Regions from separate parts of the Enterobacter sp. 3U4 genome, predicted to be linked through region 3. Evidence: predicted binding sites of a transcription regulator. Region 3 holds the regulator's gene; each other region holds the start of a gene.
The links. Region 3 encodes sigma-54, which starts transcription at its own class of promoters, with help from an activator protein. Its sites were predicted from a motif close to GTTGGCACANNTTTCGCTNT; they were not measured.
Positions count from the first base shown of each region.

Region 1: the regulator sigma-54 is predicted to act here: its motif matches at 2,436-2,455, upstream of hypA (hydrogenase maturation nickel metallochaperone HypA).
Region 2: the regulator sigma-54 is predicted to act here: its motif matches at 1,927-1,946, upstream of RVY89_RS05065 (branched-chain amino acid ABC transporter substrate-binding protein).

Region 1 covers NZ_CP136665.1:304,914-310,345, forward strand. The annotation lists gene hypD (hydrogenase formation protein HypD) at 1-925, opposite strand, end outside; gene RVY89_RS01485 (HypC/HybG/HupF family hydrogenase formation chaperone) at 928-1,200, opposite strand; gene hypB (hydrogenase nickel incorporation protein HypB) at 1,191-2,054, opposite strand; gene hypA (hydrogenase maturation nickel metallochaperone HypA) at 2,058-2,408, opposite strand; gene hycA (formate hydrogenlyase regulator HycA) at 2,619-3,083, shown strand; gene RVY89_RS01505 (4Fe-4S dicluster domain-containing protein) at 3,154-3,762, shown strand; gene hycC (formate hydrogenlyase subunit 3) at 3,759-5,432, shown strand, end outside.
Region 2 covers NZ_CP136665.1:1,072,929-1,078,360, forward strand. The annotation lists gene RVY89_RS05060 (ABC transporter permease subunit) at 1-535, opposite strand, end outside; gene RVY89_RS05065 (branched-chain amino acid ABC transporter substrate-binding protein) at 635-1,756, opposite strand; gene RVY89_RS05070 (YecA/YgfB family protein) at 2,181-2,849, shown strand; gene tyrP (tyrosine transporter TyrP) at 2,883-4,094, opposite strand; gene RVY89_RS05080 (hypothetical protein) at 4,323-4,664, shown strand; gene ftnA (non-heme ferritin) at 4,701-5,198, opposite strand; gene yecR (YecR family lipoprotein) at 5,402-5,432, opposite strand, start outside.
Region 3 covers NZ_CP136665.1:4,663,729-4,669,160, forward strand. The annotation lists gene ptsN (PTS IIA-like nitrogen regulatory protein PtsN) at 1-474, opposite strand, end outside; gene hpf (ribosome hibernation promoting factor) at 557-844, opposite strand; gene rpoN (RNA polymerase factor sigma-54) at 867-2,300, opposite strand; gene lptB (LPS export ABC transporter ATP-binding protein) at 2,348-3,073, opposite strand; gene lptA (lipopolysaccharide ABC transporter substrate-binding protein LptA) at 3,080-3,634, opposite strand; gene lptC (LPS export ABC transporter periplasmic protein LptC) at 3,603-4,178, opposite strand; gene kdsC (3-deoxy-manno-octulosonate-8-phosphatase KdsC) at 4,175-4,741, opposite strand; gene kdsD (arabinose-5-phosphate isomerase KdsD) at 4,756-5,432, opposite strand, start outside.

The DNA of each region.
Region 1 (5,432 bases), 450 kb from region 3:
GGAAATGCGCTTCGGCGTCGAACGCGCGATAGGCTGGCGTCAGGCGTACGCCGGATTCGGCAATCAGCCCCAGGCCTCGCCATTCGCTGTCGCCCTCAACGCTAAAGACGTCGGCTATCGCCTGCTGAGCCCGTTCATTTCCCGCATCCGGCACCACGCGGCGGTACTGGTTTTCGACCGCGCTCAGGGCCGCTATTTTCTGCTCAACCAGCATGGTGACACCTTGCAGTAGATCAAGAGGTTCGAAACCAGCGACCACTAACGGACGATTGTACTGTTGAGCGATAAAACCGTAGGCGTCTGTGCCAATCACCATGCTGACGTGGCCCGGTGCCAGAAAGGCATCAATGCCATTACCTGGCTCTTCCAGCAGGCTGCGCAGGGTGGGGATGAGCGTAATGTGCTGGCAAAAGAAGAAAAAGTTATCGACGCCGCGCACTTTCGCCTGCTGCAGCGTGATGGCGGTGGCGGGCATGGTGGTTTCAAATCCCAGGCCAAAAAACACCACCTTGCGCGCGGGATTACTCTCTGCCAGCGTCAGGGCATCCATCGGCGAATAGACGATCCGGATGTCGGCTCCGCGCGCTTTCGCCTGGAGCAGCGAGCCATTTTTCCCCGGCACGCGCATCGCGTCGCCAAAGGTGCAGAAAATGACGTCGGGCTGGCTGGCTATTTCGATACAGCTGTCGATGCGCCCCATCGGCAGCACGCAGACCGGGCAGCCGGGGCCGTGGATAAACTCTATGTTCTCCGGCAGCAGCTGGTCGAGGCCAAATTTGAAGATCGCGTGCGTGTGCCCGCCGCACACCTCCATGATCCGCAGCGGCCTTTCTTTCGTGTAGTCCAGCAGCGCTGCGCGCGTTTTCAGGTGGCCAATAAGCTGCAGCACCTGCTCCGGCGCGCGGTATTCATCAACGTAACGCATGATTACCGCTCCTCGCCGTACAGCAGCGCGCCCACGTCCGGCTCCACGTCGAACATGTTTTGCAGGGCATCGAGCGTGTCGCGGGCTTCCGCTTCGTTAATCACGCTCATGGCAAACCCCACGTGGACCAGCACCCACTGGCCGAGACGCGATGCGCCCGTTTCATCGCTGCTGCCCACCAGGGTCAGGTCCACGTCGCGCAGAATGCCGCAGACCTCGACTTTGGCCTGTTTACCGTCGATGGCGTAAATTTGCCCAGGTACGCCTATGCACATCGTTCGCTCTCCAGCCACTGTAGCCAGCCGTCCATGCCGTCGCCGCGCGTGGCGGAGACCAGCAGGATCTCAATCTCCGGGTTCACCTCGCGGGCATACGCCAGGCACTTATCCACGTCGAAATTCAGGTATGGCAGCAGGTCGACTTTGTTCAGCAGCATGATGGACGCGGCGGCAAACATATGCGGGTACTTCAGCGGTTTGTCTTCACCTTCGGTCACTGAAAGCACCGCCACCTTGTGCCGTTCGCCCAGGTCGAAGCTCGCCGGGCAGACCAGGTTGCCGACGTTTTCAATAAACAGAATGCCGTTATCCGCCAGCGGCAGGCGCGGGGACGCATCGGCAATCATCTGCGCATCCAGATGGCAGCCTTTGCCGGTATTGACCTGAATCGCCGGGGTGCCGGTTTCGCGAATGCGCGCCGCGTCGTTAACGGTTTGCTGATCGCCTTCAATCACAGCACAGGAGACGCGCCCGTTCAGGCGATTGAGCGTTTCCGTTAACAGCGTAGTTTTGCCGGAGCCGGGGCTGGAGACCAGGTTCAGCACCAGCTGTTTGCGTGCGGCGAAGCGCGCGCGGTTGCGGGCGGCGATCTGGTTATTTTTGTCCAGCACGTTGATTTCCACTTCCAGCATCTGGCGCTGGCTGATGCCCGGCGCGTGGGTGCCCGCTTCGCCGTGGCCGTAATGCAGATCGCCCGCAGCGGACCGTTGCGGGGCGAAAGTGATACCGGTCAACGCCGCAGAAGGGCGCGGAGCAGGTGAAAAGGGCGCGGAGCGAAACGCGGAGTGGGGGCGGTGTTCATCCCCTTCTATATACAGGTTGCCTTCGGCGCAACCGCAGGTACTACACATACTTTACTCCTTCTCGATTTCGAGGCGTTGGATCTGCATGCCGTCATCCGCCACGATGCGCAGCCCGCTGCTCTGACACTGCGGGCAGCGCTGTATCTTCGATGAAAGCAGGGTGACGTACTGCTGGCACTGCTCGCACCAGCACTCCGCCTGCTGCTCTTCGATATGGAGCTCGCAGCCTTCCGCCAGCGTGCCGCGGCATACCAGCTCAAAACAGAAGGTCAGGGCGCTTGTCTCGACGCAGGAAAATGCCCCGACCTTCAGCCAGACGCCGGTGACGCGTTTCGCGTGGTTTTGCACTGCCTGCTGTTCGATAAGTTCCAGAGCCCGCTGGCAGAGGGTGATTTCGTGCATAACGCCTCCTCAATGAATTGCCCCGGTAATGCAATAACAGTGCCAGCTTGATTTTTGTTAAGGCGTGACGATGTCAACGCTGTCGAAATGACACGTCGACACCGCGGTGTTGACAGCGCTTTTTAAGTTAAATCATTTTAAAATCATAAAGATAAAAACTGGCATGGAATCTGCTTAACAGCCGCTATCTCCATTAAACGGATACCTTCTATGACTATTTGGGAAATCAGCGAAAAAGCGGATTACATCGCGCAGCGTCATCAGCAGCTGCAGGACCAGTGGCACCTCTACTGCAACTCTCTGGTTCAGGGCATTACCCTCTCGAAAGCGCGTCTTCACCACGCGATGAGCTGCGCGGCGCAGGGCGACATGCGCTTCGTTCTGTTCGGCCATTTCACGATCAACGTTACCCTGGCGGATAACTTCAACAGCCACACCATTGAGTACTACCTCGAGACAAAAGACGGCGAAAAACAGTGTATTGCGAAGGCGCAGCTGATGGCCGACGGCATGGTGGACGGCCACGTCAGCAACCGCGATCGCCAGCAGGTGCTGGAGCACTATCTGGAAAAAATCGCGCCGGTCTATAACGGCCTGTACGCCGCCGTTGAGCACGATCTTCCGGTCAACCTGAAGCAGCTGATGGATGGAAATGCCTCAGCAAACGTGGCCTGACCCATCCGTGTCGAGAAGTGTCGACAAGACAGTTTTTCGTCAAAAATGACTATCACCAGAGGATAACCCGGTGAACCGTTTTGTAATTGCTGACTCGACGGTCTGCATTGGCTGTCGAACCTGCGAGGCGGCGTGTTCGGAAACGCATCGCCTGCATGGGCTGCAGTCCATGCCGCGCCTGCACGTCATGCGTAATGAAAAAGAGTCTGCCCCGCAGCTCTGCCATCACTGTGAAGACGCCCCCTGCGCGGGTGTCTGCCCCGTAAATGCCATCACCCGCGTGGATGGCGCTGTCCAGCTGAACGAAAGCCTGTGCGTAAGCTGCAAGCTGTGCGGCATTGCCTGCCCGTTCGGCGCGATTGAATTTTCCGGCAGCCGCCCGCTGCACATCCCGGCGAACGCCAACTCGCCTAAAGCCCCGCCCGCGCCTCCGGCTCCTGCACGCGTCAGCACGCTGCTGGACTGGGTGCCCGGCATCCGTGCCGTGGCGGTGAAGTGCGACCTGTGCAGCTTCGATGAACAGGGCCCGGCCTGCGTGCGGACCTGTCCGACGAAAGCGCTGATTCTGGTTAACATTCGCGACATCGCCCGTACCAGCAAGCGCAAGCGCGAGCTGACCATCAACAGTGATTTTGGCGACCTTTCTCTGCTACAGGCGCTTAACGAGGGGGCGAAATGAACGCGGCAATGATGATTACCGGCGCGGTAGCCTGTTTTGCTGCCGCCGCTGTTCTGGCGCAGATCTTCTCATTCCACAAAACTCTCAGCGGCGCGATCGCCGGGATTGGCGGGGCGGTAGCTAGCCTGTTGACGCTGGCGGCAGGCGGCGTTGTCCTGCTCGGCGGCCTGTCCGCAGAGGCCGTTATGCCGCTGATTCGCCACGCGGTTGAGATCACGCCGCTGAACGCCATCTGGCTGGTGACGTTTGGCCTGTGCGGGCTGTTTATCAGCCTGTTCAATATCGACTGGCACCGCCATCCGCACGCCAGGGCCAACGGCCTGCTGATTAATCTGCTGATGGCGACGGCGGTCTGCACCGTTATCGCCAGCAATCTCGGCGCGCTGGTGGTGATGGCGGAGATCATGGCGCTGTGCGGCGTGTTCCTGACCGGATGCAGCGCCTCCGGCAAGCTGTGGTTTGCGCTGGGACGCCTGGGGACGCTGCTGCTGGCGCTGGCCTGCTGGCTGGTGTGGCAGCGCTTCGGGACGCTGGACTTCGCTGCGCTCAACGGGCATCCGCTGGGGAATGACGTATGGCTGCTGGGCGTACTCGGCTTTGGCCTGCTCGCCGGCATCATCCCGCTGCACGGCTGGGTGCCGCAGGCGCATGCGAATGCCTCCGCGCCCGCCGCCGCGCTGTTTTCTGTGGTGGTGATGAAGGTCGGTCTGTTCGGGATTTTAGCGATTACGCTGACCGGCGGACAACCGCCGCTGTGGTGGGGCGTCGTGCTGCTGGTCGCCGGAATGATTACCGCGTTCGTTGGCGGCCTGTACGCGCTGATGGAGCACAATATCCAGCGTCTTCTGGCGTACCACACGCTTGAAAATATCGGCATCATCCTGCTCGGCATTGGCGCGGGCGTGACCGGACTGGCGCTTAACCAGCCGGCGCTGATTGCGGCCGGGTTTATCGGCGGTCTTTATCACCTCGTCAACCACAGCCTGTTTAAAAGCACCCTGTTCCTCGGCGCGGGAAGCGTCTGGTTCCGCACCGGACATCGGGATATCGAAAAGCTGGGCGGGATTGGCAAAAAGATGCCGGTGATTTCACTGGCGATGCTGGTCGGGCTGATGGCGATGGCCGCGCTGCCGCCGCTGAACGGCTTTGCCGGAGAGTGGGTGATCTATCAGTCCTTCTTCGCCCTCGGCCAGAGCGATGTCTTTATCGCGCGTTTGCTCGGCCCGCTGCTGGCGGTCGGGCTGGCGATTACCGGGGCGCTGGCGGTGATGTGTATGGCGAAAGTCTACGGCGTGACCTTCCTCGGCGCGCCGCGCACCCGCGAAGCGGAAAACGCCTGCTGCGCACCGCTACTTATGGGCGTAAGCGTGGTCGCGCTGGCGCTGTGCTGCATCGCGGGCGGCGTCGCCGCACCGTGGCTGCTGCCGCTGCTGGGTAACGCCATTCCGCTGCCGCTGACCGTGGCGAATACCACCGTTTCCCAGCCCTCGATCGCGCTGCTGCTGATAGGCGCACCGCTGCTGCCGCTCGTCCTGATGCTGTTCTTCAAACGCGACCGGCTCACCTCCCGCTCGCGCGGTGCGGCGTGGGCCTGCGGCTACGAACACGAACAGTCGATGGTCATCACCGCCCACGGTTTCGCCATGCCGGTGAAGGAGAACTTCGCCGCC
Region 2 (5,432 bases), 1.2 Mb from region 3:
TCCGCCCCAGGCGTGTACGGTTGATTATCCAGGTGAGCACCAGCATGCCGGCAAACGAGGCAACCAGAATAAACACTTTGGTGTAGGTAATCTGCACGAACCCGTCGCTCAGATGCAGGCGAATAACGCCGTCCAGCATGGTCGGCACCCCTTGCTGGCGCGGGCCCTGGCTCAGCTGCGCGTAGTTCTGGAGGATAAGCGACATCCCGATGGCGGAGATCAGCGGCGCCAGGCGCGTGGAGTTGCGCAGCGGCTTGTAGGCGATACGCTCGATAGTCCAGCCGTACACCCCGGTAACCACAATGGTGAACACCAGCGTGCCGAGGATCAGCAGCGGGAACGACTGCAGGCCGAAGAACGAGAGCAGCGCCAGGCCAATGGCGCAGAGATAGGCGGAAATCATATACACTTCGCCGTGGGCGAAATTGATCATCCCGATAATGCCGTACACCATGGTGTAGCCGATGGCGATCAGGCCGTAGACGGAACCCAGCGTTAAGCCATTAATTAACTGTTGCAGGAAGAATGTACTCATCTTAGCGCGCTCGTTTTATAGGCTGCGCGATACGCGCAGCCTGATGTTTATTACGCGCCGGCGGGCAGGCCCGCCGACGTTGAGCGTGACTCCGTCCCGTTACTGTACTTCCTCATATTTTCCTTTGTCGTCCCACTGGTAAACCACGTAGTCAGAGACCTTCAGATCGCCTTTGCTGTCCCAGGCTTTTTTGCCCATCACCGTGTCGACGGAATTGGCCTTCAGCCACTCGCTGGCTTTGGCAGAATCCTTGCCGCCGGTGGCCTTGAAGGCCGCGGCAATGGCCTGTACGGAGGCATAGGAGTAAAGCGTGTAACCTTCCGGCTCGAATTTACCGGCGCGGAATTTCTCGATAACCGCTTTGCCGTCCGGGATCAGGCGCGGGTCTTTACCGAAGGTCATGTAAATGCCGTTGGTGTATTGCGGGCCGCCCGCCGCGGTCACCATCTCCTCGTTGACGATGCAGTCCCCGGAGAAGAATTTCGCCTGCACGCCCTGCTCACGCATCTGGCGAACCAGCGGTCCGGCTTCCGGGTGACAGCCACCGAAGAACACGACGTCCGGTTTTTGCGCGCCGATCTTGGTGACCAGCGCGTTAAAGTCTTTTTCACCGCGGGATAACCCCTCGTACATCACATCCTGAACCCCGCGTTTCGCCAGCGCCGCTTTGGTGGCGTCAGCCAGACCCTGACCATAGGTGTCTTTGTCGTGAATAATCACCACGCGTTTGGCTTTCAGCTTGTCGATGATGAAGTCGCTGGCAACCTGACCCTGCTGGTCGTCGCGGCCACACATGCGGAACATATCGCTCATGCCGCGTTCGGTGATCAGCGGGTTAGTTGAGCCGGGCGTAATCGCAATAATGCCTGCGTCGCTATACACCTCGGAGGCGGGCATTGTTGAAGAGGAGCAGAAATGGCCGACCACGGCGTTGACTTTATCCTGGTCAACTAATCGGTTGGCGACGGCGACGGCCTGCTTGGGCTCGCAGGCGTCATCCCCCTGAACCAGTTTGATCTTCTCACCGTTAATGCCGCCGGCGGCATTAATGTCTTCGGCGGCCTGCGTTGCGCCGTGCCAGTACTGATCGCCATAGGTCGCATTGGGACCCGTGAACGGCCCGGCCACGCCAATCACAATATCTGCCCGGGCGGAAAACGCCGTCACCAGGCAACCGGCCAGCACAAGAGAAAGAGGAGTTCTGATAAATTTCAGCGACATTATTATGTTCCTTAGCAAAGAGGTTTTTGCACCACGGCGTAAACCCGAACGCCCGACGGCGCAGCCAATCCGAAACACGAGCAAGAACAAAATGCACTAAACGAACAAGATACAGACGGCATCCTGCATATACGGCGAGATTTCCCTGCGCGGGGGCGCACAAAGAACGTTAAGCAAAAACGTTGCCAGAATGGTTAACCCATTGACGGGCATGCGACATGTTTGAGTATAGAGCGCCGCGTTATGCCGCCTTGCGGGAGGAGAAGAAATTACAGCGGAGATCACATATCGTTAACAATAAAGCCCATAAGTTGTGCAAAGGTCACGGTTTGCACGTTTTTGCAGCAATAAAGACCTAAACTTCAGCCCGGAGAGGCGTGAGATATGTGTTAGGATCGTTTCCTTTTTTGCAGGAGTATCAGCGATGACTGAAGGCCCATTGAATGAAAGCGAAATGGCGTGGCTTGAAGAGACGTTAATGTCTTACGGTCATGATGACGCGTCCGTGATTGACGTGTCCGAACTGGACGGCATGCTTACCGCAGTGCTTTCCGGTCCTGTTGTCGTTGAGCCAGATGCCTGGCTGGTGGCGGTTTGGGGTGGCGAGAAGTATATTCCGCGCTGGAAAAACGATCGTGAGATGAACCGTTTTATCGATCTCTGCTTTAAGCACATGAACGATATTGCCGAGCGCCTGAGCGAATACCCGGATCAATTCGAACCGATGTTTGGCTATAACGACGTGGACGGCGAGAGCTATACCGTGGTGGAAGAGTGGTGCTACGGCTATATGCGCGGCGTGGCGCTGACGGACTGGTCAGCCTTGCCGGAAGCACTGAAGGCCGATCTTGATACGATTGCGCTGCACGGTACAGAAGAGAACAGCGACAAGCTGGATGAACTGTCCGAAGAGGAGTATATCGCCAGCATCGAGAGCATCCAGCCTGCGGCGCTGCGCCTGTATAACTACTGGGTGAACAACCCGCAGCAGCCGGAAGCGAAGAAGCCTATTGTGAACGGCACGAAGGTCGGGCGTAACGATCCGTGTCCTTGCGGCAGCGGGAAGAAGTTTAAGAGCTGCTGTTTGCACTGATAAAAAAGGGGCTGATGACAGCCCCTTTTTTATTTAACCCACTTCCGGCAGCATCCCGGCTGCAATCAACACCTGCACCAGAATAATCACCACCCCGCAGCCAAACACAACGCACAGCAGCGGTTTTCCTCCCGCCACGCGGTAACCCTGCTGCGGATGCTGCTGGCGGCTTTTCCACGCCAGCAGGGAAGGGAGGAGGAGAGCAAGGATCGAGAGCGCCACCCCCGCATAGCCCAGCGCCATCACAAACCCGCGTGGATAAAACAGCGCGAACGCCAGCGGCGGCAGGAAGGTGATTGCGCCCGTCTGTAACCGTCCGGCCGCGGTATTGCGGCGCTGGAACAGGTCGGCCAGATAATCAAACAGGCCGAGCGCCACGCCCAGGAACGAGGTTGCCAGCGCCAGGTCGGCAAACAGGTGCACCGCCAGCTCTACGTGCGGGGAGGTGACAACCTCGCGCAGTGCCAGCAGAAAACCGTTCAGACCAGCGTGTTGCGCCATCAGCCCAATAAAGGTTGAAGAGTCAATGCTGCCCAGCGTCACCAGCTGCCAGAAAATATAGGCGATCAGCGGGATCGCGCTGCCGATCACAAAGACGCGGCGCAGTTTTCGGATATCGCCGTTCATATAGCTGACGATGCTCGGCACGCTGCCGTGGAAGCCAAACGAGGTGAAAATGACCGGGATCGCGGAGAGCGCCAGCCCTTTTTCCAGCGGCAGCGTCAGCAGGTTAACCTTGTGCACGTGCGGCGCCAGCAGCACCAGCATGACGATCAGGAAGAGAATTTTGGCGCTGAACAGAAAACGGTTAAACAGATCGACCAGCGATGTGCCCACGCAGACCACGCCGCCGCCGATGAGCGCAAAGAAGATAGCCCCCGTCGCTGGGGTAATGTCAGAGCCAAACCAGTCGTTGACGCTTGAGGCGATGAGCTCCCCGGCGCCGCTGATATAGGCGGCGGTCAGGGCGTACATCAGGAACATCATGCTAAAGCCGGTTATCCACTGGCCGTAGCGTCCAAGATAGCGCGCCGCAAGCGAACCCAGACCGGTGTCGGCAGGCACGTGCTGGTAAACCTCAAGCAGCAACAGCGCGGTGTAGCACATCAGCGCCCAGAGCGTACCCAGCAGCAGAAGGGTCATGCCGAATCCCACGCCCGCGGCTGCCAGGGGCATTGCCAGCATTCCTGCGCCAATTGTCGTTCCGGCGACGATAAAAATACTTCCCAGGGTTCTGTTTTTCACGCTTTCCTCTACAACGATGCTTAACCGCGACAAAATCTGCGGCGCAGAGTAAGGGAAAAGCCGCAACTCGTCAAATCACCGTTACAAGTGGTGTAATGAATGGTTTACAGATTAATATCCCTGCGATCCTTTTTAAGCTTATGTCTACCTCATAAGGGCAATGTTGCTGTACGACATTCCGGCGTAACGTAAACAATAAATATAAATTATCAAATTAAGTGAGGGTTTATGGCAGGGGAGAATCCCTTTACCGCGGCATGGAGCCGGGGAGGTAACCTGTTGTGCCATGGTCACTGGATAATCAGCTGGGAGAACCAACCCCTTAACCTTCCCGAGTCCCGCCGCGAAAAGGATATGGGCACCAGGGGGATCTATTCGGTTATTGATCCTGAAGATGAAACCTTTGCGCAAGGCTTACAGGAGGATGAGTGGATTATCGAGAATGTCGACTGGTTAACGGATATGTTCTTTGAGGTGGGTATTCCACTGGAGACGTCCAGCTACCGCTATTTTTACCAGGCCGTGAATCCCCATGACTGGCGTTGCACCAGCTGTGCGGGCTGTATGTAAATTAACGCGGTGCCGGAAACCGGCACCGCGCTGAAATTAATTCTGCGTATCGAGAGTGGAGAGTTCTTTATCAATAAAGTAAAGACCTTCGCCGGATTTACCCACCAGAGATAATTTATCCAGCACGGATTTAAACAGCTTCTCTTCTTCGTGTTGTTCAGCGACGTACCACTGCAGGAAATTAAAGGTTGGATAATCCTGGCTGGTCATCGCCGCATGAACCAGTTCGTTAATTTTCTGCGTGATCAGCTGCTCGTGCTCGTAAGTGGCGCGGAACAGTTCATCGAGAGAATTATACTCAGCAAACGGTGATGCCACGGTTTCAATGCGCGGCAGGCTGCCCGTATCCGTCAGATAATCAAACAGACGCTGCATGTGGGTCATCTCTTCCTGAGCGTGACGACGCAGAAACGCGGCAGCGCCTTCGAAACTGTGGTAGCTGCACCAGGCGCTCATCTGCTGGTAGAGGAGGGATGAAAAAAGCTCGAGGTTCATTTGCGCGTTGAGCTTGTCGGTCATTTCAGTTTTCAGCATGGTGACGCTCCGGGTTATTATTTCTGGTTCACGATGGGCGACACTATAATTTGTTATTTAATTATATGCAAAACGTAAATTTTTATTTTATTTATTTAAAATACGAATGGGAATAAAACGCATTGGCAATTTTTATAATTTATTAATGAGAATTATTTTTGTTCTTGATGAAATAAACTGCCAGCACACGCTGGCAGCTTCGATTAATACCAGGGATTAGTTGACTTAGGGTTA
Region 3 (5,432 bases):
GCCTTCTGCTTCAGTGATAATTTGATAGAGCTCTTCATCACTTTGAGCCGAGCGCAGTCGACGGCAAATGGTTTTATCAGCCAGACGCTTGGCGACCAGCGACAGTGTATACAGATGGGTTTTCGTCTGGTCAGCAGGAACCAGCAGCGCGAAGAGGAGATCGACGGGCTGGTTATCAATGGCATCGAAGGCGATCGGTGTTTCAAGCTGCACAAACACACCGACGGCACGCAGGGTATCCTCTTCCAGTTTGCCATGCGGGATCGCGATGCCGTTGCCGATACCGGTACTGCCCATCTTTTCACGGGTCAGAATCGCTTCGAACACCACCTGCGGCGGCAGGCCCAGCTGTTTTGCGGCCAGTTCACTGATGATCTCCAGCGCACGTTTTTTGCTCTGGCAGTGAACCGCACTGCGGGTACATTCCTGGTTAAGGACATTGCTCAGTTGAAGAGCGGAATCGTTGTTCATCATAATTTCACCTAAGCGCTAACTGTACAAATGGCCTGTTGTGTTTCACAACAGGCCGTCCTGCACCCGTTAACTGCCCGGACAATTAGTGTTGTTTCAGTTTATCTTTATGTTTATTGAGCTGTCGTGCAAGCTTATCAATCAAGCCGTCGATAGCAGCGTACATGTCTTGCCCTTCCGCACTGGCATGCAGTTCACCCCCGTTAACATGCAGGGTGGCATCCGAGATATGAGTCACTTTCTCCACTTTCAACACAATATAGACCTGATTGATCCTTTCGAAATACTGCTCGAGTTTTGCAAACTTCGCGTTCACAAAGTCGCGTAAAGCCTCAGTAATTTCGACGTTTTGTCCAGTGATGTTGAGCTGCATAGTGTCTTCCTTATCGGTTGTGTCAGACCAGCTGTTTACGCTGGTTGGACGGCGGAATGGATAAAGACTCTCGATACTTCGCAACAGTACGACGTGCCACCATAATACCCTGATCGGACAGCATGGTGGTTAACTTACTGTCGCTCAGTGGCTTCGCGGGGTTCTCCGCGGCGATCAACTTCTTCACCAGGGCACGAATGGCCGTTGACGACGCTTCGCCGCCGCCCTCGGTATTCACATGGCTGGAGAAGAAATACTTAAGCTCAAATATACCGCGTGGACTGTGCAGATACTTCTGCGTGGTGACACGGGAAATGGTTGATTCATGCATCTCGACGGCCTGAGCGATATCCGCCAGTACCATCGGTTTCATATACTCTTCACCCTGCTCAAAGAACGCCTGCTGCTGTTCGACAATACAGCGGCTGACGCGTAGCAGCGTATCATTTCGGCTCTCCAGACTTTTGATCAGCCATCGCGCTTCCTGAAGATTGCTACGAATATATTGATTATCGGAGTCGTTACGCGCGCTGGTGCACATGGAGGCATACTGCTGGTTGATTTGCAGGCGAGGGATGCTGTCTGAATTCAATTCAACTACCCAGCGGCCGTTGTGTTTTCTGACCAGCACATCCGGGATCACGTACTCGGGTTCGCTGGTCTGGATCGACTGACCGGGGCGCGGATCGAGCGACTGAATCAGATTCACCGCTTCTTTCAGCACCTCTTCCTTCAGGCGCGTAACGCGCATCAGGGTGCGGAAATCGTGGTTTGCCAGCAGATCCAGATGATCGCTGATGATTAAACGCGCCTCGTCGAGCCATGGCGTCTCTTTGCTGAACTGAGAGAGCTGGATCAGCAGGCAGTCGCGCAGATCTTTTGCGGCTACGCCTACCGGATCGAAACGCTGGATGCGCTTCAGAACGGCTTCAACTTCCTCAAGCTCAATCTCATCGTCGCCCATGCTTTCCAGAATATCGTCCAGCGTGACGGTCAAATAGCCGGTGTCGTCAACGGCATCGACAATTGACGTAGCAATCGCGCGGTCGGTATCGGAGAAGGGGGTGAGTTCCACCTGCCACATCAGGTAATCCTGCAGCGACTGGGTGGTTTCTCCCTGATAGACCGGTAGCTCATCGTCCTGGTAGTCTGCACGCGTACCGGAAGGGGTTCCGGCCGTGTAGATTTCATCCCAGCTGGCATCAAGCGGAAGCTCGTCGGGCATCTCTTTTTGTTCGAGTGCATCCGCAGTGTCGAGCGCTTCTGTATCCTGTGACTGCTGAGTGTCTACCTCGTCATGAAGATCGGTTTGTTCCAGCAGAGGGTTGCTGTCCAGCGCCTGCTGGAGCTCCTGCTGAAGTTCTAACGTGGACAGTTGCAACAGGCGAATTGCCTGCTGTAGCTGCGGCGTCATTGCCAGTTGTTGGCTGAGCCTTAATTGCAAACCTTGCTTCATGTTCAGAGCATTTTTCTCCGGTTCGGCGTTACGTTACCTCTACCCTATCAGAGTCTGAAGTCTTCCCCAAGATAGACGCGCTTAACATGATCGTCTTCGAGGATCTGCTGCGGCGTACCGTGGGCGATCAGATTGCCCTGGCTCACAATATACGCGCGTTCGCAAACGGCCAGCGTTTCACGGACGTTGTGGTCGGTGATCAGGACGCCAAGCCCGCTGTCGCGCAGGTGTTCAATGATTCGTTTGATGTCGATAACCGAGATCGGGTCAACGCCAGCAAACGGTTCATCCAGAAGGATAAATTTCGGATTTGCGGCCAGCGCACGCGCAATCTCAACGCGACGGCGTTCCCCGCCGGAGAGTGCCTGACCGAGGCTGTCGCGCAGATGCTCAATGTGGAACTCTTCCATCAGCTCGTTGGCACGATCCTGACGCTGTTCACTGGTCAGGTCGTTACGAATTTGCAGGACCGCCATCAGGTTATCGTAAACGCTGAGACGACGGAAAATGGAGGCTTCCTGCGGCAGGTAGCCGATCCCGCGACGCGCGCGCGCGTGCAGCGGCAGAAGGCTGATGTCTTCATCGTCAATGATAATGTTGCCGGCATCGCGCGGCACAATGCCAACGACCATGTAGAAGGTGGTGGTTTTACCCGCACCGTTAGGGCCAAGCAGCCCTACAATTTCGCCGGAGTTGACGGTCAGACTGACATCTTCTACGACACGGCGGCCCTTATAGGCCTTCGCGAGATTTTTTGCAGTTAATGTTGCCATAACGAATTAGTTACTCTTCTTCTGTGCCGGGGCCTGGCCTTTGCCTTTGTCCTGCAGCTGCGACGGAACCAGTACGGTCGTGACGCGTTTGCCTTTCTCGCTGGAGGCCTGCATTTTTTGCTCTTTCACCAGATAGGTGATCTGGTCGCCGGTAATGTTGCTGTCCAGCTGTTCCAGATACGCATTTCCGGTCAGGATGACCAGGTCCTTCGCCAGCTCGTAGTGCATATGCGAGGCGTGGCCTTTCACCGGCTTGCCGTTGTCCTGCATCTGGTAGAAGGTTGCCGGGTTGCCGTAACCATCAATGATCTCTTTGCCCTGCTCGCCACCCGGACGGGTCACGACCACTTTGTCGGCGTTAATTTTGATGGTGCCCTGAGTCATGACGACGTTACCCGTGAAGGTGACGACGTTGCCCTGCATATCGAGAGACTGGGTATCAGACTCGATATGGATCGGTTGGTCGGTATCGCCCGTAACAGCAAGCGCGGGGAGACTGGTCGCCAGCATCGCGCTGGCGATAATTACTTTAAGGCTGAGTTTGTTTGTTTTGAATTTCATAGGAGGTTCTAACCTTTTCAATCAGCTCGGCGTTCTTGCTGCGTAAGTTCCCGCGCATTCTCAAACCGCTGGAATTAAATGTTGTGCCATACAGTGTGACCAGATCCTGCGAGGTCACGTCCTGGGTTACCAGGTTAATCTGGGCATTATCCGTCGTAATTTTTCGCAGTTGCGAGTCAGCGGTCAGGGCGTTGACTTCAACGTGACCATACAGATAAAGCATACGGTCATTTGTCAGTTTTGCCCGATCTGACTTAATTGACCACGTCGGAACTTTGTCCTTATCAAATGTGGTCATGACAGGCTGGGTAAACCACGAAATACCGTCATCTGAAAAATATTCAACATGCTGGGCAATCAGGCGATAGTTCAGCGCGCCTTCCGGGCTGTAGACCACGGTGTCGCTGTGATCGCTTTTATAGGTTGGATCGTTATTGTTGACCACTTCCGTTTGCGTATCGTCGCGATCGGCAAGGTTCACGCCAATCAATACCAGTGCGACAAGCGAAAGCAAAATGATAATCCAGCGTCTGGTTTTACTCATATCGATTGCCCTTTGGCCTCATCAAGCTTGCCCTGCGCCAGCAAAAGCAGATCGCAGACTTCACGTACGGCACCACGGCCCCCGTTGATGTGGGTAACGTAGTCAGCGCGTGGGATCAGCAGCGGATGCGCATCGGCAACGGCGATGCTCAGCCCGACTTCAGCCATCACGGGCCAGTCAATCAGATCGTCCCCGACGTAGGCCACGTTTTCCGGTGCGATAGCCAGTTTACCCAGTAAATCCTTAAACGCCGCCATCTTATCGGACTGACCCTGATACAGATGGGTAATTCCTAAGGTTTCACAGCGGTCTTCTACCAGTTTAGCTTTTCGCCCGGTGATGATAGCCACCTCAATACCTGAGGTGAGCGCACAGCGGATACCGTAGCCGTCGCGTACGTTAAACGCTTTCAGCTCTTCACCATTATTGCCCATGTAAATCAGGCCATCGGAAAGTACGCCATCCACGTCCAGGATGAGCAGACGAATATTTTCCGCCTTTGCCATCATCTGGGTGCTGACCGGACCATAACAGGTTGCAAGGGATGCACCCGCATTACTCATTGTCTTATCCTTCATTACACTACGCCTGCGCGCAGCAGATCATGCATATGTACCACACCCAGCAACTGGTCGCCATCGGCAACCATCACTGAGGTAATGTGACGGGACTGCATCAGGTTCAGCACATCTACGGCCAGCGTACCCGGACGGACGCGGATACCGCCCGGCGTCATCACGTCGGCAATGCCGAGCGTGCGGACATCTACACCCATGTCGAACACGCGACGCAGGTCGCCATCGGTGAAGATCCCCTGAATTTTCATCAGATCGTCGCACACGACCGTCATACCCAGATTCTTACGGGTGATTTCCAGCAGCGCATCACGCAGGGAGGCTTCTTTACTGACGTGAGGGATCTCGTCCCCGGTGTGCATAATATCGTTTACCCGAAGCAGAAGCTTGCGCCCCAGCGCGCCGCCCGGGTGGGAAAGCGCGAAATCTTCCGGCGTAAAACCGCGGGCTTCGAGCAGCGCAACGGCAAGCGCATCACCCATGACCAGCGCGGCGGTGGTGCTGGACGTCGGCGCCAGGCCGAGCGGACAGGCCTCCTTGGGCACTTTCACGCAAAGATGAATATCGGCTGCCCGCGCCATGCTACTTTCCGGACGGCTGGTCATGCAAATAAGCGGCACCTGTAGTCGCTTCAGTACCGGGATCAGCGCCAGAATTTCATTGGACTCACCGGAGTTAG